4 regions of the Streptomyces sp. NPDC055966 genome follow, and region 1 is predicted to be linked to each of the others. Evidence: riboswitches for the same ligand, from Rfam matches in the RefSeq annotation. Region 1 holds a riboswitch; each other region holds the start of a gene.

What was found. A riboswitch is a leader RNA that binds a small molecule or an ion and turns the genes downstream of it on or off. The one in region 1 is predicted to bind cyclic di-AMP.
Positions count from the first base shown of each region.
Region 2: linked by a shared signal. The riboswitch ahead of ACFC8N_RS06390 (M23 family metallopeptidase) and the one ahead of ACFC8N_RS09760 (M23 family metallopeptidase) in region 1 are both predicted to bind cyclic di-AMP.
Region 3: linked by a shared signal. The riboswitch ahead of ACFC8N_RS07380 (transglycosylase family protein) and the one ahead of ACFC8N_RS09760 (M23 family metallopeptidase) in region 1 are both predicted to bind cyclic di-AMP.
Region 4: linked by a shared signal. The riboswitch ahead of ACFC8N_RS29160 (NlpC/P60 family protein) and the one ahead of ACFC8N_RS09760 (M23 family metallopeptidase) in region 1 are both predicted to bind cyclic di-AMP.

Region 1 covers NZ_JBHJYK010000004.1:21,579-26,540, reverse strand. Annotated here, with positions in the region: gene ACFC8N_RS09785 (DHA2 family efflux MFS transporter permease subunit) at 1-2, shown strand, start outside; gene ribA (GTP cyclohydrolase II) at 25-684, opposite strand; gene ACFC8N_RS09775 (MarR family transcriptional regulator) at 794-1,330, opposite strand; gene ACFC8N_RS09770 (dihydrofolate reductase family protein) at 1,429-2,562, shown strand; tRNA gene ACFC8N_RS09765 (tRNA-Met) at 2,637-2,710, opposite strand; cyclic di-AMP (ydaO/yuaA leader) riboswitch at 3,039-3,207, shown strand; gene ACFC8N_RS09760 (M23 family metallopeptidase) at 3,215-4,240, shown strand; gene ACFC8N_RS09755 (aldo/keto reductase) at 4,315-4,962, shown strand, end outside.
Region 2 covers NZ_JBHJYK010000002.1:467,438-472,399, reverse strand. Annotated here, with positions in the region: gene ACFC8N_RS06400 (pitrilysin family protein) at 184-1,578, shown strand; gene ACFC8N_RS06395 (pitrilysin family protein) at 1,596-2,966, shown strand; cyclic di-AMP (ydaO/yuaA leader) riboswitch at 3,177-3,339, shown strand; gene ACFC8N_RS06390 (M23 family metallopeptidase) at 3,352-4,092, shown strand; gene ACFC8N_RS06385 (GntR family transcriptional regulator) at 4,311-4,962, shown strand, end outside.
Region 3 covers NZ_JBHJYK010000003.1:106,272-111,233, forward strand. Annotated here, with positions in the region: gene eno (phosphopyruvate hydratase) at 1-1,048, opposite strand, end outside; gene ACFC8N_RS07380 (transglycosylase family protein) at 1,385-2,101, opposite strand; cyclic di-AMP (ydaO/yuaA leader) riboswitch at 2,106-2,280, opposite strand; gene ACFC8N_RS07385 (transglycosylase family protein) at 2,463-3,566, opposite strand; gene ACFC8N_RS07390 (cytochrome P450) at 3,759-4,962, opposite strand, start outside.
Region 4 covers NZ_JBHJYK010000015.1:70,000-74,961, reverse strand. Annotated here, with positions in the region: gene ACFC8N_RS29170 (M23 family metallopeptidase) at 1-280, shown strand, start outside; gene pcrA (DNA helicase PcrA) at 354-2,858, opposite strand; cyclic di-AMP (ydaO/yuaA leader) riboswitch at 3,070-3,242, shown strand; gene ACFC8N_RS29160 (NlpC/P60 family protein) at 3,250-4,449, shown strand; partial or broken gene ACFC8N_RS29155 (hypothetical protein) at 4,538-4,810, shown strand; gene ACFC8N_RS29150 (hypothetical protein) at 4,788-4,962, opposite strand, start outside.

The DNA.
Region 1 (4,962 bases):
GAGGCCGGCCCGTGGTCCGCTCCCTCAGCCCGCGGTCCGCTCCGTCAGCCCCGTCCGCTCCGTCAGCTCGGCCAGCGGCAGCGTGTGCTGGGTCTGGAGGACCTTCGCGCGCAGGTAGCGGACGTTGTGGGCGGTGGTGAAGACGCCGGTCGGCACCCGGTCCCGGACGACGACGCCCAGCGACCTCAACTGCTCTGCCTTGTCGGGGTTGTTGGACAGCAGGTCCAGTTCGCCGATGCCGAGGGCGGCGAGCATCTGCGCGGCGGCGGTGTAGTCGCGGGCGTCCTCCGGCAGGCCGAGCGCGGCGTTCGCCTCGTAGGTGTCGAGGCCCTGGTCCTGGAGGGCGTAGGCGTCGAGCTTGTTGTAGAGGCCGATGCCGCGGCCCTCCTGGCGCAGGTAGAGCAGCACACCGCCCCGGTCGGCGATGCGCTCGACCGCCTCGCGCAGCTGGGGGCCGCAGTCGCAGCGGGCCGAGCCGAAGACGTCGCCGGTGAGGCACTCGGAGTGCAGCCGCACCAGCGGTACGGAGCCCGGGGCCGGGTCGCCGAGGACGGCGGCGACGTGTTCCTGGCCGTCGGCCAGGCCGTGGAAGGTGACGAGTTCGGCGTCGACGCTGTAGCCGTCGTGGAAGCGCAGCGGAACCCGGACGCGGGCGCGCGGCGTGGCGGCGGGGGTGTCGGGCATGCGGGTCCCTCCAGAGGCGGCTGCTTCAGATTTGAAGCAGTAGTACACAGGGGACCCTACCCCATGCTTAAAAGTTAAAGCAATTGAATTCGGGAGCGACTCCAGCGATTCACGAGGAGGCGGGCGGCGGCTGGGACGACGAACACGACGACCGGCGCCGCCACGGCACATCCCCCGTCCCGGCCTCGGCGTCCTCGTCCTGCAGTCCCCGCGCGACGCTCGTGAAGATCTCCTCCAGCTGCCCCACCTGCGCGGGCGTCAGCCGGTCGAAGAGGGTGCTGCGCACGGTCTCGACGTGCCCGGGCGCCGCGCGCTCCAGCACGGCCATCCCCTCGTCCGTCAGTACGGCGATGCTGCTGCGCCTGTCCCAGCGGCAGTCCTCCCTGCGCACCAGCCCGTCCCGCTCCAGCCGGGTCACCGCGTACGTCAGCCTGCTGCGCGTGATCTTCACCGTCTCGGCGAGATCGGTCATGCGCAGCCGTCGCTCGGGTGCCTCGGAGAGGTTGGCCAGCACCGAGTAGAAAAGGTGGGGCATGCCGGCGTCCTGCTGGAGCTGCCGGTCCATCGCGTCCTCCAGGAGGTGGGTCGCGGCCATGTACGCGCGCCAGGCGCGCTGCTCCTCGGGGCTGAGCCAGCGGGTCGTCATGCGGCCAGTGTAGGTTTGTTTCAAACTTGAACCAAGATCCCGGCTTCGCGGACCCGGACTCCGCAGACCTCGCAGACCTCGCAGGGAGAGTGCGCCCGATGTCGTACCCGTATGTGCTGCTGTCCGCCGCCGTCTCGCTCGACGGCTACCTGGACGACACCGGCCCCGAGCGCCTGCTGCTGTCCGGCCCGGCTGACTTCGACCGGGTCGACGAGGTGCGGGCCGCGTCCGACGCCATCCTCGTGGGCGCCGGCACGATCCGCGCGGACAACCCGCGACTGCTGGTCAACTCGGCCGAGCGCCGCGCCGCCCGGGTCGCGGAGGGCAAGCCCGCATACCCCCTCAAGGTGACCGTCACCGCCTCCGGCGACCTCGATCCGGCCGCGAGGTTCTGGCACACCGGCGGCGCGAAGGTCGTCTACACGACCGACGCCGGTGCCGAGCGCGCCGCACGGCTCCTCGGCGACAGCGCCGAGGTCGTCCCGCTCGGCCCCGGCCTCGACTGGCCGGCGCTCCTGGAGCACCTGTACGTCGTGCACGGCGTGCGGCGCCTGATGGTCGAGGGCGGCGGCACTGTCCACACCCAGCTCCTCCAGCAGGGCCTCGCCGACGAACTCCAGCTGGTCCTCGCCCCTCTCCTCGTCGGTGACCCGGCCGCCCCGCGCCTGTTCGGCCCGGGCGGGTACCAGGCCGGCCGCCTCCGCCTCACCGAGACCCGCCGGATCGAGGACGTCGTCCTCATGCGCTACGAGCCCACCGCTCCCGGCACCGGAGCCGCCCCGGTCGCCGCTGACCGCCACTGGCTGCGCATCGCCTGCGAACTCGCCGCGCTGTGCCCGCCCTCGGAAACGGCGTTCAGCGTCGGCGCGGTGGTCGTCGCGGCCGACGGCACGGAGCTGGCGCGCGGCCACTCGCGCGAGGGGGGCGACCCCGTGGTCCACGCGGAGGAGGCGGCGCTGGCCAAGATCGACCCGGCCGACCCGCGGCTGGCCGCCGCCACGGTCTACAGCAGCCTGGAGCCGTGCGCCCGCCGCGCGTCCCGGCCCGTGCCGTGCGCCGAGCTGATCCTGCGGGCGGGAGTGCGCAGGGTGGTGACGGCGTGGCGCGAGCCGGACACGTTCGTGGAGGCGGCCGACGGGAGCGGGGTTCTGGCGCAGGCCGGGGCCGAGGTGGTCGTACTGCCGGAGTACGAGGCGCGGGCCAAGGCGCCGAACGGGCATCTGCTGCGGTGAGCCGCCGCGCCCCTTCGGGGGCGCGAAACACTCAGGGCCCGGAATCCACTGGATTCCGGGCCCTGAGTCTTCAGTAGCGGGGACAGGATTTGAACCTGCGACCTCTGGGTTATGAGCCCAGCGAGCTACCGAGCTGCTCCACCCCGCGTCGTTGTGTCTCAAGAGTACCCCATGCGAAGGGGTGCTCGCACACCGCTTGATCGCGGGGCCCGCTGCCCGGTGATTCCGGGGCCCGCCGTCATGACGTCTTCACCGACGGTGACCGAGCGACCGCCGTCCGCATAACATCTGAGACACCATCAAAAACGCCGAGACCCCTGAACCGTGGCCAACTCGCCCGATTTGATTTTGTATTGGCGTATGTGTCCGGCCGGAAAGCATTAACGATCAAGCCGAACGGCTTGGAAAGTGCCTCGCGGGTCTATTAACGTTCGATAACGCAGCGCGGTCGTCCCAGCCGTCACAAGAGGCGGCTCCGTGCGCACGCGCCGAATCCCGCGAGGGAACCGGGGAACCACCACCTTGGGGTGAATCACGCGGACGCCGACGTGAACTCACTGAGTCCACGCCCGGTATACGCGCGTAGGAGACCTTCCTGCTCCGAACCCGTCAGCTAACCCGGTAGGCGACGGAAGGAAAGGAGTACGCCCGCGTGGCGTCCAACCGGCTTGCCCCCGAAGCCCCGTCCATACCGGCGTCCGACGAGCCCGAACCCTTCGGCTACGGCTCCTACCACGCCGAAGAGGGCACGTGGGAGGAGTGGAACCCCACCGAGGACTCCGTCGACCGGGTCCGCGGCCGGCACCGGGTCGCCAAGCAGCGCAGCGGCTTCGCCCGCAGCTCCACCGTCCTCGGCGTCGGCGTCGTCGCCGCCGTCGGCGCGGGCGGCATGGCCAGCGCCCACACCGGCAAGCCGCCGGTCTCCATCTCCCTGCCGGACTCCGTGAGCCACCTCTTCGAGGGCGGCTCCACCGAGGCACCGAAGTCCACCACCGCCACCGGGCTCTCCGACGTCGGCATGCACACCGAGAGCGGCAGCAACGGCGACGCCGGCGAGGCCCTGCGCAACCGGATCATGGCCCAGGCCGAGCAGCAGCGGAGCAAGGCCGACAGCCGGGCCACCGCCGCCAGGCTCGCCACCGCCGAGCAGCAGACCGCCGACGCGGCCGCCAAGGCCGAGAAGGACGCCGCCGCCAAGGCCACGGCCGCCAAGGCCACGGCGGAGGCCGACGCCGCGAAGGCCGCTGAGGCCAAGCGCCTGGCCGAGCTGGCCAAGCAGTACACGCTGCCCGTCGTGTCGTACACGATCACCGGCACCTTCGGTCAGCCCGGCGCGATGTGGTCCTCCGGCTACCACACCGGTCTCGACTTCGCCGCCCCCACCGGCACCCTCATCAAGGCCGTCCACGGCGGCACCGTCACCCAGGCCGGCTGGGCCGGTGCCTACGGCTACCGCACCGTCCTGACCCTGGACGACGGCACCGAGCTGTGGTTCTGCCACCAGTCCTCGATCGGCGTCTCGGTCGGCCAGAAGGTCTCGACCGGCGACGTCATCGGCCGGGTCGGCGCCACCGGCAACGTCACCGGCCCGCACCTGCACCTGGAGGTCCACCCGAACGGCCAGGCCACCGCCATCGACCCGGCGCCGTGGCTGCGGGACAAGGGCCTCAACCCCTGACCCGTCCGACCCTCCGGGTGATCGTGGCGCCGGTGGCGGAATGAGATCATCCGTCGCCGGCGTTGACGTGAAGCATGACTTCCTTGCGCACACTCGGCAGTTCGGATCTCCAGGTCTTCCCCCTCTCCCTCGGCGGCAACGTCTTCGGCTGGACCGCCGACGAGGAGACCTCCTTCGCCGTGCTCGACGCCTACGCGGCGGCCGGCGGCAACTTCATCGACACCGCCGACGCCTACACCGCCTGGATCGAGGGCAACAAGGGCGGTGAGTCGGAGACGATCATCGGCAAGTGGGTCAAGGCCCGCGGCAACCGCTCCGATGTCGTCATCGCCACCAAGGTCAGCCAGCACCCCGAGTACCAGGGCCTGTCCGCCGCCAACATCAAGGCCGCCGCCGACGCCTCCCTGCGCCGCCTGGACACCGACTACATCGACCTCTACTACACCCACTTCGACAGGCCCGAGGTCCCGGTCGAGGAGATCATCGGCGCCCTCGACGAGCTGGTGAGGGCGGGCAAGGTCCGGCACATCGCCGCCTCCAACATCAGCGCCGAGCGGCTGCAGGAGTCCCTCGACTTCTCCGCGCGCGAGGGCCTGGCCCGGTACGTCGCCCTCCAGCCGCACTACAACCTGGTCTCCCGCGACACCTACGAGGGCGGGCTGCAGGAGGTGGCCGCCAAGGAGAACCTGGCCGCGGTGCCGTACTTCGCGCTCGCCTCGGGC
Region 2 (4,962 bases), on a different contig from region 1:
GAAGCCGTCCCGGCACCCGCACCGGCACCCGCTCCGGTACCCGCCCGGAACGGTGTGCGCGATCCGCTGTGGGCGTACGGCCCGCGGGAACTTCGCCGAGGCCCCGCACGCTTTGCATACAGTGGCAGGCACGGCAGGAAAACCGCGGTTTGCACAACCGCCTCCGCTCGCGAAGGGACGTACATGCCCATGGGTCACACGACCACAGCCGAGGCAGGCTCCGGGGGCCTGACAGCGACCGAGCACCGCCTGGCCAACGGTCTGCGCGTGGTGCTCTCCGAGGACCACCTGACCCCGGTGGCGGCGGTCTGCCTCTGGTACGACGTCGGCTCCCGCCACGAAGTCAAGGGGCGTACCGGCCTGGCTCACCTTTTCGAGCACTTGATGTTCCAGGGCTCGGGACAGGTGAAGGGCAACGGCCACTTCGAACTGGTGCAGGGTGCCGGCGGCTCGCTGAACGGCACCACCAGCTTCGAGCGCACCAACTACTTCGAGACCATGCCCGCCCACCAGCTGGAGCTCGCGCTCTGGCTGGAGGCCGACCGCATGGGCTCGCTGCTGGCCGCCCTGGACGACGAGTCCATGGAGAACCAGCGGGACGTCGTCAAGAACGAGCGCCGCCAGCGCTACGACAACGTCCCCTACGGCACCGCCTTCGAGAAGCTGACCGCCCTCAGCTACCCGCAGGGCCACCCCTACCACCACACGCCGATCGGCTCGATGGCGGACCTGGACGCGGCCACCCTGGAGGACGCCCGCCAGTTCTTCCGCACCTACTACGCGCCGAACAACGCGGTGCTGTCCGTGGTCGGCGACATCGACCCCGTACGGACCCTCGCCTGGATCGAGAAGTACTTCGGCTCGATCCCCGCGCACGACGGCAAGCCCGCGCCCCGCGACGGCTCCCTGCCCGAGGTCATCGGCGAGCAGAAGCGCGAGGTCGTCGTCGAGGAGGTCCCGGCGCGCGCCCTGATGGCCGCCTACCGGCTGCCGGAGGACGGCACGCGCGCGTGCGACGCGGCCGACCTCGCCCTGACCGTCCTCGGCGGCGGCGAGTCCTCCCGCCTGTACAACCGGCTGGTGCGCCGCGACCGTACGGCCGTCGCGGCCGGCTTCGGCCTGCTGCGCCTCGCCGGCGCGCCCTCGATGGGCTGGCTGGACGTGAAGGCCTCCGGCGACGTCGAGGTGCCGGTCATCGAGGCCGCCATCGACGAGGAGCTCGCCCGGTTCGCCGAGGAGGGCCCGACGCCGGAGGAAATGGAGCGCGCCCAGGCCCAGTTGGAGCGCGAGTGGCTGGACCGGCTCGGCACGGTGGCGGGCCGCGCCGACGAACTGTGCCGGTTCGCCGTCCTGTTCGGCGACCCGCAGCTCGCCCTCACGGCTGTCCAGCGCGTCCTGGCGGTGACCGCCGAGGAGGTCCAGGAGGTCGCCAAGGCCCGCCTGCGCCCCGACAACCGCGCGGTCCTCGTCTACGAGCCGAAGTCCCCGGAAGCGGCCCCCGACGCCGACGTGCCCGAGGACCCGGAGCAGGAAGCGACCGTAGAGGCCGGCAACGAGAACGAGGAGACGGCCAAGTGACCGAGCAGCTCGCCAGCATGGACTTCCACCCTCAGCCGCGGCCCGGCGAGGCCAAGCCGTGGGCGTTCCCGGCCCCCGAGCGCGCGGCGCTCGACAACGGCCTGACGGTGCTGCGCTGCCACCGCCCCGGCCAGCAGGTCGTCGCCGTCGAGGTGCTGCTCGACGCGCCCCTGGACGCCGAGCCGGCCGGTCTGGACGGCGTCGCCACGATCATGGCGCGGGCCTTCTCCGAGGGCACCGACCAGCACTCCGCCGAGGAGTTCGCGGCCGAGCTGGAGCGTGCGGGCGCCACGCTCGACGCGCACGCCGACCACTCCGGTGTCCGCATCAGCCTGGAGGTGCCCGCCTCCCGCCTCGCCAAGGGCCTCGGCCTGCTCGCCGACGCCCTGCGCGCGCCCGCGTTCGCCGAGAGCGAGGTCGAACGGCTGGTCCGCAACCGCCTGGACGAGATCCCGCACGAGCTGGCCAACCCCACCCGCCGGGCCGCCAAGGAGCTGTCCAAGGAGCTGTTCCCGGCCACCTCGCGCATGTCGCGTCCGCGCCAGGGCACCGAGGAGACGGTCGAGAAGATCGACGCGGCCGCCGTACGCGCCTTCTACGACCGCCATGTGCGCCCCTCGACGGCCACCACGGTCGTGGTCGGCGACTTCACCGGCATCGACCTGGACGCCCTGCTCGGCGACACCCTGGGTGCCTGGAGCGGTACCCCGGGGCAGCCCCGGCCCGTGCCGGCCGTGAGCGCCGACGACACCGGCCGCGTGGTCATCGTGGACCGGCCCGGTGCGGTCCAGACGCAGCTGCTGATCGGCCGCGTGGGCCCCGACCGGCACGACCGCGTGTGGCCCGCGCAGGTGCTCGGCACGTACTGCCTGGGCGGCACCCTCACCTCCCGCCTGGACCGCGTCCTGCGCGAGGAGAAGGGCTACACCTACGGTGTGCGTGCCTTCGGCCAGGTCCTGCGGTCCGCCGCGGACGGCACGGGTGCCTCCCTGCTCGCCATCAGCGGCTCGGTGGACACGCCGAACACCGGTCCCGCGCTGGACGACCTGTGGAAGGTGCTGCGCACCCTCGCGGCGGAGGGACTGACCGACGCCGAGCGGGACGTGGCCGTCCAGAACCTCGTCGGGGTCGCGCCGCTCAAGTACGAGACGGCGGCGGCCGTCGCGAGCACGCTGGCCGACCAGGTCGAGCAGCATCTGCCCGACGACTTCCAGGCGACGCTGTACCGGCAGCTGGCCGCCACGGGCACGGTGGAGGCCACGGCCGCCGTCGTGAACGCCTTCCCGGTGGACGGCCTGGTGACCGTCCTCGTCGGTGACGCCTCGCAGATCAAGGCGCCGGTGGAGGCGCTCGGCATCGGCGAAGTCAGCGTGGTCGCGGCCGAGTAGGGCACGCACGCGTGGGGCCCTGACCGCCTACGGGCCGTCAGGGCCCCTCGTCGTTCCGCGCCCTTCCCCAGATGCCCGATTTGGGACGGAGGTTGCCTGTCTGCCCTGTGGGATGCGCTACAAAAGCCCGGTTCGGTTTGGGGACCGGCGGCAGGCCCGCCTAGCGTCGTCCGGGCTGTTCGTCAGGCAGTGCGCCGCACCCGCGGCACCGGACAGCCATCGCCGAGTCCCCGTACGGCGCGAGCCAGGGGAGCCGGGGACCCACAACGTCCCCTGGGGTGAATCGGACGCCCACGCGTGCGCGTGGGGGCCGTAGGAGACCTTCCTGCTCCGAACCCGTCAGCTAACCCGGTAGGCGAGAGGGAAGGAAAGGACCAGCCACTCCATGGCGTTCATGTGCGCCACCGGGAAGCACCGCAAGCCCGGCCGGGTCACGCGCACCGCCGCTCAGGCGGCCGGCGTCGCGGCCCTCACCACCGGTGTCATCGGCACCCTCGCGGCCTCCCCCGCGTCCGCCGCCCAGAACTCCGTCGAGCAGACCGGCCTCACCCCGGTGATCAGCGTGGGCGACGACATCGCCGAGCAGATCGACGCGCAGGCAGCCGCCCAGCGGCAGGCCGCCGCGCAGAAGGCGGCCGAGGAGGCCGCGGCCCGGCGGGCCCAGGAGATCCACGAGACCAAGGCCCGCGCCGCACGCGAGGCGGAGCGCGAGCGGCTGAACCGCTTCGTCGCCCCGATCGCGGACTCGTACGTCTCCACGGGCTACAAGGCCAGCAGTTCCCTGTGGTCCTCCGGTTCCCACACCGGCATCGACTTCCACGCGGCCAGCGGCACGCCCGTCCACGCGGTCGGCTCCGGCACCGTCGTCTCCACCGGCTGGGGCGGCGCGTACGGCAACCAGATCGTGATCCGGATGGCCGACGGCATGTACACCCAGTACGGCCACCTGTCGTCCCTCGGCGTCACGGTGGGCCAACAGGTCACCCCGGGCGAGCAGATAGGCCTGTCCGGCGCGACCGGCAACGTCACCGGACCGCACCTGCACTTCGAGGCCCGTACGACCCCCGACTACGGCTCGGACGTCGACCCGGTCGCCTATCTCCGCGAGCACGGCGTGAACGTCTGACGCGCACGGCGCACGAGACACGGCATCCGAAGCCCCGGCTCACCGAGCCGGGGCTTTCGTCGTTTTTCCACGGTGTCCTCGGTGCGCTTACGGGAGTCGCTGTCCAAAAAATATCCATGGATTCCGGCCCGCCGTCGGAAATTCTGGCTCATTGCAATAGAGTCACGGAACACGCGTCCATCGTCGACGTGTCACGGGGATTAAGGCGGAGGTCGGTCATGCGTATTCCGGCGCACTCGGTATGCACAGCGATCCGGGACGACATCGTCGCCGGTGTCCACGAGCGCGGCAGCCGCCTCACCGAGGAAGTCCTGGCCCGCCGCTACGGCGTCTCGCGCGTCCCCGTCCGCGAGGCCCTGCGCACGCTGGAGGCGGAGGGCTTCGTGGTGACGCGCCGGCACGCGGGCGCGTGCGTGGCCGAGCCGACCGAGCAGGAGGCGGCCGACCTGCTGGAGATGCGGATGCTCCTGGAGCCGCTCGGCGCCGCCCGAGCCGCGCAGCGGCGCACGGAGGCACATCTGAAGGTGCTGCGCGGCCTGGTCAGACTGGGCCAGGAGCGGGCCAGGCGGGGCAGCAGCGAGGATCTTCGGTCACTGGGCGGCTGGTTCCACGAGACGCTCGCCCAGGCCTGCGCGAGCCCCTCGCTGACCTCGATGCTGACCCAGTTGCGCCACAAGATCGCCTGGATGTACGCGGTGGAGGCGCTGCCGACCCCGGTCGAGTCCTGGGCGGAGCACGGCGCGATCGTGGACGCGGTGGCGCGCGGCGACGGCGAGCGCGCGCGGGCGCTCACGGCTCTGCACGGCGAGCGCGCGACGGCCGCGCACCGGCTTCGCTTTTCTGCCGGCGGCGAGGGTGTGAGGACTTCGC
Region 3 (4,962 bases), on a different contig from region 1:
CGTCCAGGGTCTCGGTCAGCGAGCCGATCTGGTTGACCTTGACCAGCAGGGCGTTGGCGGTGCCCTCCTCGATGCCGCGGGCGAGGCGCTCGGGGTTGGTGACGAACAGGTCGTCGCCGACGAGCTGGACCTTGTCGCCGAGGCGGTCGGTGATGACCTTCCAGCCGGCCCAGTCGTCCTCGAACAGCGGGTCCTCGATGGAGACGAGCGGGTACGCGGAGACGAGCTCCTCGTAGTACTCCGTCATCTCGGCGGCGGAGCGCTCCTTGCCCTCGAAGAGGTACTTGCCGTCCTTGTAGAACTCGGAGGCGGCGACGTCGAGCGCGAGGGCGATCTGCTGGCCGGGGACGTAACCGGCCTCCTTGATCGCCTCCAGGATGAGGTCGAGGGCGGCGCGGTTCGACTCCAGGTTCGGGGCGAAGCCGCCCTCGTCGCCCAGGCCGGTGGACAGGCCCTTGGACTTCAGGACCTTCTTCAGCGTGTGGTAGACCTCCGCGCCCCAGCGCAGCGCCTCGGAGAAGGACTCCGCGCCGATCGGAGCGATCATGAACTCCTGGATGTCCACGTTGGAGTCCGCGTGCGAGCCGCCGTTGAGGATGTTCATCATCGGCACCGGCAGCAGGTGCGCGTTCGGGCCGCCCAGGTAGCGGAACAGCGGCAGGTCGCTGGCCTCGGAGGCGGCGTGGGCGACGGCGAGGGAGACGCCGAGGATGGCGTTGGCGCCGAGGGAGCCCTTGTTGTCGGTGGCGTCCAGGTCGAACATGGCCTGGTCGATCAGGCGCTGCTCGGTGGCGTCGTAGCCGACCAGCTCCGGGCCGATCTGCTCGATGACGGCGAGGACGGCCTTCTCGACGCCCTTGCCCTGGTAGCGGTTCGGGTCACCGTCGCGCAGCTCGATGGCCTCGAAGGCACCGGTCGAGGCGCCCGACGGAACGGCGGCACGACCCGTGCTGCCGTCGTCGAGGCCGACCTCGACCTCGACCGTGGGGTTGCCTCGGGAGTCCAGGATTTCCCGGGCTACGACGACGTCGATGGACGGCACGAGCATCTCCTTCTTGGATGTGACGCTGGAAGTGCGGGGCGGTGTGCCTTGCGGCTGCGCCGTGCGACTAGAGCCTAACCGTCTCCGGGGGATCGGCCCGCGACCGACCGCCCCGTGAACGCGGTGGGACATGCAGACGGTACCCATTGTTCACCCTCGGAACAAAGGGGGCTGTCGATGAGGCCCGGCTGAAGAGCGGGGAAACAGAAAGCCCCGTCCCGGCGCGTACGGGGGAACACGCGCCGGGACGGGGAGCCCGTGGGGACGGGGGTGACCCTCACGGGGTCCTCGGTGTGGGGGGTGGGGATGTGAGGGCGCTGTGCGTCCGGCCGGAGCCGGATGTCACTTCAGGTGCAGCTGCTGACCGGGGAAGATGAGGTCGGCGTTGTCGACGATGTCCTTGTTCAGCTGGAACAGCTTCTGCCAGCCGCCGGCGACGTGGTGCTTCTCGGCGATGGAGCTGAGGGTGTCGCCCTTGACGACCTTGTACTCGCCGTCGCCCTTCTTGACCTTCTTGCCGGTCGGGGTGGTGACGGTCTTGCTCGCCTTCGGGGCCGTGCGCTCGGTGGAGCGGGTGGCGGCCTGCTGGTCGGCGGAGCGGGTGGTGGCGCTGCCGGAGGAACCGCTGCCCGCCGAGCCGCTGCCGGTGGAGCCGGAGCCGGTGCTCGGGGCGGAGCCGTTGTACGGGGCGGAGGACAGGCCCGTGCCGCAGACCGGCCAGGCACCCTTGCCCTGCGAGGCGAGGACCTTCTCGGCGACGGCGATCTGCTGCGCCTTGGTGGCCTGGTTGGCGGTCGAGGCGTAGGCGGTGCCGCCGTACGCGGCCCAGGTGGAGGCGGAGAACTGGAGGCCGCCGTAGAAGCCGTTGCCGGTGCTGATGGACCAGTTGCCACCCGACTCGCACTGGGCGACCGCGTCCCACTCGGAGGCGGTGGCGGCGGAGGCGTTGCCGGCCGCCATCAGCGGGGCGGCGACGGCGGCACCGGTGACACCGGCCAGCGCGACGACGCGGACGGCCTTGGACGGACGACGGTGCTTGCCCTTGCCGGAAAACAGCATGGATCGATCCCCTCACCGACGCCTGCGAGGTGAGCTGTCGGGTTCGGGCCGGTTGAGTTGCCCGGCCGCACGCCCGCTGTCGCGGGCCTGCGGCTTCACCCCAAGCCGGATCCGGCGTCAACTGCCGGTTCCAGCGCCTACCTTGGGTCCCCCGCTCCTGCCTACGGCGCTTGACGCGACGACTGTTCCCGGACGGCCGCTGGCAGGATTCGGCGTTGCGGCAGCCGGGGCTCGTGGTGACGAGCGGTCCTGACCGTAGACAGGCGATCGACGGAATTTCAAAGACGATCAGGGCTTCTGAGACTCATCCCACACTTTCGCCAAAACGGACATTAGCGATCAAGCGGGGCGCCAACTCGCCTTACTCCGCGTCCTTTTCGTTACCGACTTCCAGGGTCTGACCGGCGGTGATCTGGTTCGGGTCGGCCCCTATCACCTTCTTGTTGCCGTCATAGAGCGCGCGCCATCCGCCGTCGACACCGAGAGAGCCAGCGATGGAGGCGAGCGTGTCGCCCTCACGGACCGTATAGGTGTTCGTCCGGTGGCCCGCGTGGCGGCCCGAGGACGCGGCATCCTGACCGTTTGTCACGTTTTCGTCCGCACTTCCGCCGCGGTGACGTCCGCCACTGCTGAGCGCTCCCGTGTCGACGAGGCTCCAGGAACCGGTGCTCTGCGGGTAATTGTCCGACTCGTCGGTCCCGGGGGTGGCGCTGGGCGAGCTGTCGCCGCCCTGCGCGCCTCCGCCACCGGAGGACCCGATGGAGCCACCGGAACCGGATGTGCCCGCCTTGTCGCCCTTGTCGGACTTGTGGCTGCCTGCACCCTTGGAGCCGTGCGACGCGCCCGACTCCTTGCCACCCCCGTCACTCGCGCTCGGTCCGGGCGTGGCACCGGCATCCGAGGAAGCGTCCGCGCCGGAGCCGGACTTCGAGCCGGAGTGGGCGCCCGACCCGTCCCCGGAACCCGAGTCGGACCCGGACGAGTCCGACAGACCGGACGAGTCGGAACCGTTCGTCGATCCGGAGTCGCCACCCGAGCTCTTGCCGCTCCCGGAGTTCCCGACGCCCGTGTCGACCTCGACCGAACCCGAGTTGGAGGTCAGCCCGGCGGTCAGCGCGCACATGGTCCACGGCTTGGTGCCCTGGTCGGCGAGGATCTTCTCGGCGACGGCGATCTGCTGGTTGCGGCTGGCCTGGTCGGCGCTGTCGGCGTACTGCGTGCCGCCGTACTTGTCCCAGTCGTCCTGCGATATCTGGAGACCGCCGTAGTACCCGTTGCCGCTGTTCTGGCTCCAGGAGCCGCCGCTCTCGCACTCGGCGACCTTGTCCCACGTGGTGCCGTCGGCCGCGTGGGCGCTCGCGGCGCCGAGCAGCGGGATGGCGATGGCGGAGCCGGTCACGCCGGCCGCGACGAGGAGGGCCGGAGCCTGACGGGGGCGACGGTGACGACCGTTCCCGGTGAGCATGCGGAAGCCTTTCGTGCGACAGCAGGACCGGCGCGGCGGCGGACGGTGCCGGTCGCCACGCTGATGGGTGAACGTATCGGCACACGATCACTTGTCACAAGTTAATGCCGCGCAGATCACGTGAAGATCACAGGGTTGAATCCCTGTCATGTTTCGTTTCCCACGAGGCCGTTACGCCGGTTTCGCCCACCCCTACGACGCTTGTGCGGCAGCGGCGGTTCCCCCGCCGGCGGGGACCGGGGTGAACTCGACCGGCAGGGTGCGCAGCCCCCGCATGATGAGCCCGCCGCGCCAGCGCAGCTCGGCCGGATCAGCGGCGAGCCGCAGGTCGGGCAGCCGGGTGAACAGGGTGGCGAGCGCGCTCTGGCCCTCCAGGCGGGCGAGCGGCGCGCCGAGGCAGTAGTGGATGCCGTGGCCGTAGCCGAGGTGCTGGTTGTCCCGGCGGGAGAGGTCCAGCACGTCCGGCTCGGCGAACCGCTCCGGGTCCCGGTCGGCCGCCGCGAGCACCACGAGCACCGGGTCGCCGGGCGCGATGTCCTGCCCTCCGATGACGAGCGGCTCGGTGGCGAACCGCCAGGTGGCCAGCTCCACCGGGCCGTCGTAGCGCAGCAGTTCCTCGATACCGGTCTCCAGCAGGTCCCGCTCCCCGCGCGCCAGGGAGTCCTGGAGCCGCCGGCGCTGCCCGGGGTGGGTGAGCAGGGCGTAGGTGCCGTTGCCGATCAGGTTCACCGTGGTCTCGAAACCGGCGAACAGGAGGATGAAGGCCATGGCGGCGGCCTCGTTCTCGGTGAGGTGCTCGCCGTGGTCGGAGGCGCGGATGAGGCCGGAGATCAGGTCCTCGCCGGGCGCGGGCTCGGCGGGCAGCGCCTCGCGCTTCTTGTGGATCAGCTCGGCGAGGTAGCCGCGCATCTTCTTGACCGACCGCGCGACCCCGCCGCGCGGGCCTCCGCCGTGCCGGATCATCATCCCCGCCCAGTCCCGGAAGTCGTCCTGGTCCTCGCGCGGGACGCCGAGCATGTCGCAGATGGCGTAGATGGGCAGGGGGAAGGCGAACTCGTGGATGAGGTCGGCGGACCCCCTTTCCGCGAAGCGGTCGATGAGCTGGTCGGTCAGCTCCTGCACCCGGTGCGCGAACTCGGCGACACGGCGGGGTGTGAACGCCTTGCTGACCAGCCGGCGCAGCCGGGTGTGGTCCGGCGGGTCGATGTTCAGCAGATGTGTCATCAGCTCGGCCTTGCGCTCGCCGGGGATACCGGTCTTGCCCTTGGCGTGCGCGGGCTCGTCGTGATGGGCCGGGTTCTTGCTCAGCCGCTGGTCGGCGAGGGCCTGCCGGGCGTCGGCGTACCGCGTGACCAGCCACGCCTCGACCCCGCTGGGCAATCGCGTCCGGTGCACG
Region 4 (4,962 bases), on a different contig from region 1:
GATGGCCGCCACCGACGGCACCGTCACCACCAAGTGGAACAGCGCCTACGGCAACATGCTGATACTGACGGCGAAGGACGGCACGGAGACCTGGTACTGCCACCTGTCCAGCTACCAGGTCCCCGCGGGCACGTCCGTCAAGGCCGGCCAGCCGATCGCGTATTCCGGCAACTCCGGCAACTCCACCGGCCCGCACCTGCACTTCGAGGTGCATCCGGCGGGCGGAGCGGCCGTGGACCCGCTGCCGTGGCTGCGCAGCCACGGCCTGGACCCGACCTGAGCCGCGTATCCCGACGTGAGCCGTGACGGTGTGAGCCCCGCCGGTCCGGCGGGGCTCACACCTTCCACTGCTTCTACAGCTTCTCGACCGGCGCGTAGCGCAGCAGCAGCCGCTTCGGCTTGCCGTCGCCGAAGTCGATCGTCGCCTGGGCCTTGTCGTCGGCGCCCGCCACCGCGACGACCGTGCCGAGCCCGAACTGGTCGTGGGTGACCCGGTCGCCGACCGCCAGCGACACCGCCGGCTTGTCCGTCGTACGCCGCGTGGCGAACCCGGACGCGCCCGCGGCCGACGAGCGCGAGCGGGACGAGGACAGCGAGGCGGCGATCCCGGAGGCCGGGCCGGAGGAGACCGGAGCCGTCGCGCCCGTCCGCTTCCACTCCAGGTGCGCGGTCGGGATCTCCTCCAGGAAGCGGGAAGGCGGGTTGTACGACGGCTGGCCCCAGGCGCTGCGCATGGACGACCGGGTGAGGTACAGCCGCTCACGCGCGCGCGTGATGCCGACGTACGCGAGGCGCCGCTCCTCCTCCAGCTCCTTGGTCTGGCCGAGGGCGCGCATGTGCGGGAAGACGCCGTCCTCCATGCCGGTCAGGAAGACGACCGGGAACTCCAGGCCCTTGGCGGTGTGCAGGGTCATCAGGGTGATGACGCCGGCGCCTTCCTCGTCCTCGTCGGGGATCTGGTCGGAGTCGGCGACGAGGGCCACCTGCTCCAGGAAGTCGGCCAGCGTGCCCTGCTCGCCCTCCGCGCGCTCCTGCTCGAACTCCAGGGCCACGGCCGCGAGTTCCTGGAGGTTCTCGATGCGGGTCTCGTCCTGCGGGTCGGTGGAGGACTGCAACTCGGCCAGGTATCCGGTGCGTTCGAGGACGGCCTCCAGCACGGTGGCCGGTCCGGCGCCGGACTCCACGATGGTGCGCAGGTCCTCCATCAGCGTGTTGAACCGCTTGACCGCGTTGGTGGAGCGCGCGGCCATGCCGTACGCCTCGTCCACGCGCTTGAGCGCCTGCGGGAAGCTGATCTTCTCGCGCTGGGAGAGGGCGTCGATCATCGCCTCGGCGCGCTCGCCGATGCCCCGCTTGGGGACGTTGAGGATGCGGCGCAGCGGCACCGAGTCCTCGGGGTTGGCGAGAACGCGCAGGTAGGCCAGGACGTCCCGGACCTCCTTGCGCTCGTAGAAGCGGACGCCGCCGACGACCTTGTAGGGCAGGCCGACGCGGATGAAGACCTCTTCGAAGACACGGGACTGGGCGTTGGTGCGGTAGAAGACGGCCACGTCGCCCGCCTTGGCGTCGCCCGCGTCGACCAGGCGGTCTATCTCGTCGGCGACGAACTGGGCCTCGTCGTGCTCGGTGTCGGCGACGTAGCCGGTGATCCGGGCGCCCTGGCCGGCGTTGGTCCACAGGTTCTTCGGACGGCGGGACTCGTTGCGCTCGATGACCGCGTTGGCGGCGCTCAGGATCGTCTGGGTGGAGCGGTAGTTCTGCTCCAGCAGGATCGTCGTCGCGTTCGGGTAGTCCTCCTCGAACTGGAGGATGTTGCGGATCGTCGCGCCCCGGAAGGCGTAGATCGACTGGTCCGCGTCACCGACGACGCACAGCTCGGCGGGCGGGAGGTCGTGCTCGCCCGGCGGGGCGGCGACGTCCTCGGTGACGTCCTCGGCGGCGCGCTCGACGGTGCCGACCAGTTCGCGGACCAGTGCGTACTGGGCGTGGTTGGTGTCCTGGTACTCGTCGACCAGGACGTGCCGGAAGCGGCGGCGGTAGTGCTCGGCGACGTCCGGGAAGGCGCGCAGCAGATTGACCGTCGTCATGATCAGGTCGTCGAAGTCGAGCGCGTTGGCCTCGCGGAGGCGGGACTGGTAGAGCGCGTAGGCCTGGGCGAGGGTCTTCTCGAAGCCGTCGGCGGCCTGGGCGGCGAAGTCCTCCTCGTCGATCAGCTCGTTCTTCAGATTGCTGATCTTGGCGCTGAAGGACTTGGGCGGGAAGCGCTTGGGGTCGAGGTCCAGGTCGCGGCAGACCAGGGCCATCAGGCGCTTGCTGTCGGCGGCGTCGTAGATCGAGAACGACGACGTGAAACCGAGCTTCTTCGACTCGCGCCGCAGGATGCGCACGCACGCGCTGTGGAAGGTCATCACCCACATCGCGTGCGCGCGCGGGCCGACGAGCTGCTCGACGCGCTCCTTCATCTCGCCCGCGGCCTTGTTGGTGAAGGTGATCGCGAGGATCTGGCCCGGGTGCACGCTCCGCTCGGCGAGCAGGTGGGCGATGCGGTGGGTGAGCACACGGGTCTTGCCGGAGCCGGCGCCGGCGACGATGAGCAGGGGGGAGCCGGCGTGGACGACCGCGGCGCGCTGGTTGTCGTTCAGCCCCTCCAGCAGCGCCGCCGCGTCGAGTGCGGGGCGGGGGGCGCCGTCGCGGTAGTAGGAATCCCGGTCCGGCGGCACGTCGAACTTCCCGCCGAACAGATCGTCCGGAAGCGGCTCCGGAGCGTGATCGTCCTCGGGCGGCGGCGGAGGCTCCTCCTCGCGCCCGCGCGGGGGCTGGAGGTCCGCCAGGAAGCTGTCGTCAAAGAGGCTGCTCATCGCTCTCCGAGTCTAGGGCGCCCCACCGACAACCGGTCGCCGTCCCGGGAAGAAGACCGCGCGGGCGAAGGGGCGAACATCCCTTACCCAGCGGAATCACCCGATGACCCGGACGTGATTCCGGTCTCGGATCACGAAAATGTATCGGACATATCACGCACCAACCTTCACACTAGCCACACGAGTTGGCTAGGTTGCGGTCGGGCCGCGTGCGCGGCCCCCGCCGAGTCCGGCCCGTCCCGTACGGGGCACCCGGAGCCGGGGACCCACCGAACCTGGGGTGAATCGGCCGAATCCCGTCCGGGACGACGCCGTAGGGCAACCCTTCCGAACCACCGCCCGAACCCGACAGCTAACCCGGTAGGCGGACCATTGGAAGGAGTCGCCTCCCTTGGCGTCGCACCGCAAGCCGCGCCCCGGCGGGACCACCGCGGCGGGTATACGCACCCCCGCTCTCGCCACCGCCGCCCTCACCTCCATAGCCATGCTGTCCCAGACCGCCGAGGCCGCCCCGGGCACCGACCACAACCGGCCGAGCCTGGAGGAGGTGGAGAAGAAGGTCGACGACCTCTACCGGCAGGCGGAGTCGGCGACCGAGAAGTACGACGCGGCCAAGGAGCGCACCGGCAAGGAGCGCGGCCACGTCGACGCCCTCCGCCAGGAGGTCGCCCGCCGCACCGACAGCCTCAACAAGGCCCGCGAGGAGCTGGGTTCGTTCGCCGCGGCCCAGTACCGCACCGGCGCCGCCGCGCCGAGCACGGCCACCTTCCTGCTGGCGAACGACCCGCAGGACTACTTCGACCAGACCCAGCTGATGAACCGGCTGACCACGCGCGAGAAGAGCGCGGTCGACGCCTACATCGGCGATCAGGCCGCCACGATGAAGAAGCGGCGGGAGGCCGCCGAGAGCCTCCAGACGCTGACCACCTCGCAGCAGGACCTCCAGACGGCCAAGACGACCGTCCAGAAGAAGCTCGCCTCCGCGCGCGAACTGCTCTCGCAACTGACGGCCCAGGAGAAGGCGCGACTCGCGCAGATCGAACAGGCCAAGCAGCAGGAGGCGGCGCGCAAGGCGGCCGAGCTGGCGAAGCAGCAGGCCGCGGCCCGGGCCAAGCAGCAGAGCAGTTCGTCCGGCTCGTCGTCGTCCGGCTCCGGCGGGTCCACGTCCACGGGCTCGACGGGTTCCACCTCTTCGGGGTCCTCGGGATCCTCCGGCTCGTCCGGTTCGTACGACACGAAGGCCGAGAAGGCCCTCGCCTTCGCCCGCGCCCAGATCGGCAAGCCGTACGTGTGGGGCGCCACCGGGCCGGGCTCCTACGACTGCTCGGGCCTGACCCAGGCCGCATGGAAGGCAGCCGGCGTCGCGCTCCCGCGCACCACGTACGACCAGGTGAACGCCGGCACCACGGTCTCCCTGGCGGACGCGCGCCCGGGCGACCTGATCTTCTTCTACGACGACATCAGCCACGTCGGCCTCTACATCGGCAACGGCATGATGATCCACGCCCCCAAGCCGGGCGCCTACGTCCGCGAGGAGTCGGTGTACTACGGCGGAGAATCGATCATCCACAGCGTGGTCCGCCCGGGCTGATCTCCGCACCGGTGCCCACGCGCGCGTACCGGCGTTTCCCGGCCACGCGCGCGTACCGGCTGTTCTCGCGCCTCGGCTCCGCGTCCCGGACCTGGCCTGGTACGTCGTCCTGCCGGCGGCCGAGGCGGCGCGGCCCCGGCCCGGCTACGACGTACGGCGGTGGTCGACGGTGTTCCCGATGGGGATGACGGCGGCTGCGACGCTTTCCGTCGCGGCCGCCGTGCGACTCCCGTGGCTCCGGTGGCCGGGGCGGGTGCTGGTGTGGGTGGCGGTGGCGGCGTGGCTCGCGGTCGGCGCCGGAGCGGTGCGCGCGGCCCGTACGGCGGGAGGGACGGCCGTCAGGTCCACAGGACGGCGATGAAGATGTTCGCCATGGTCAGCAGGCCGACGACGCCGAAGGCACCCTTCTCGACCTTCTCCTCGTCGCGCTTGACGTAGACCAGGCCGAGGATCACGATCAGCAGGGCCAGCTTCAGACCGATCTTGATGGTGTTGATGTGGTGGTCACCGGCC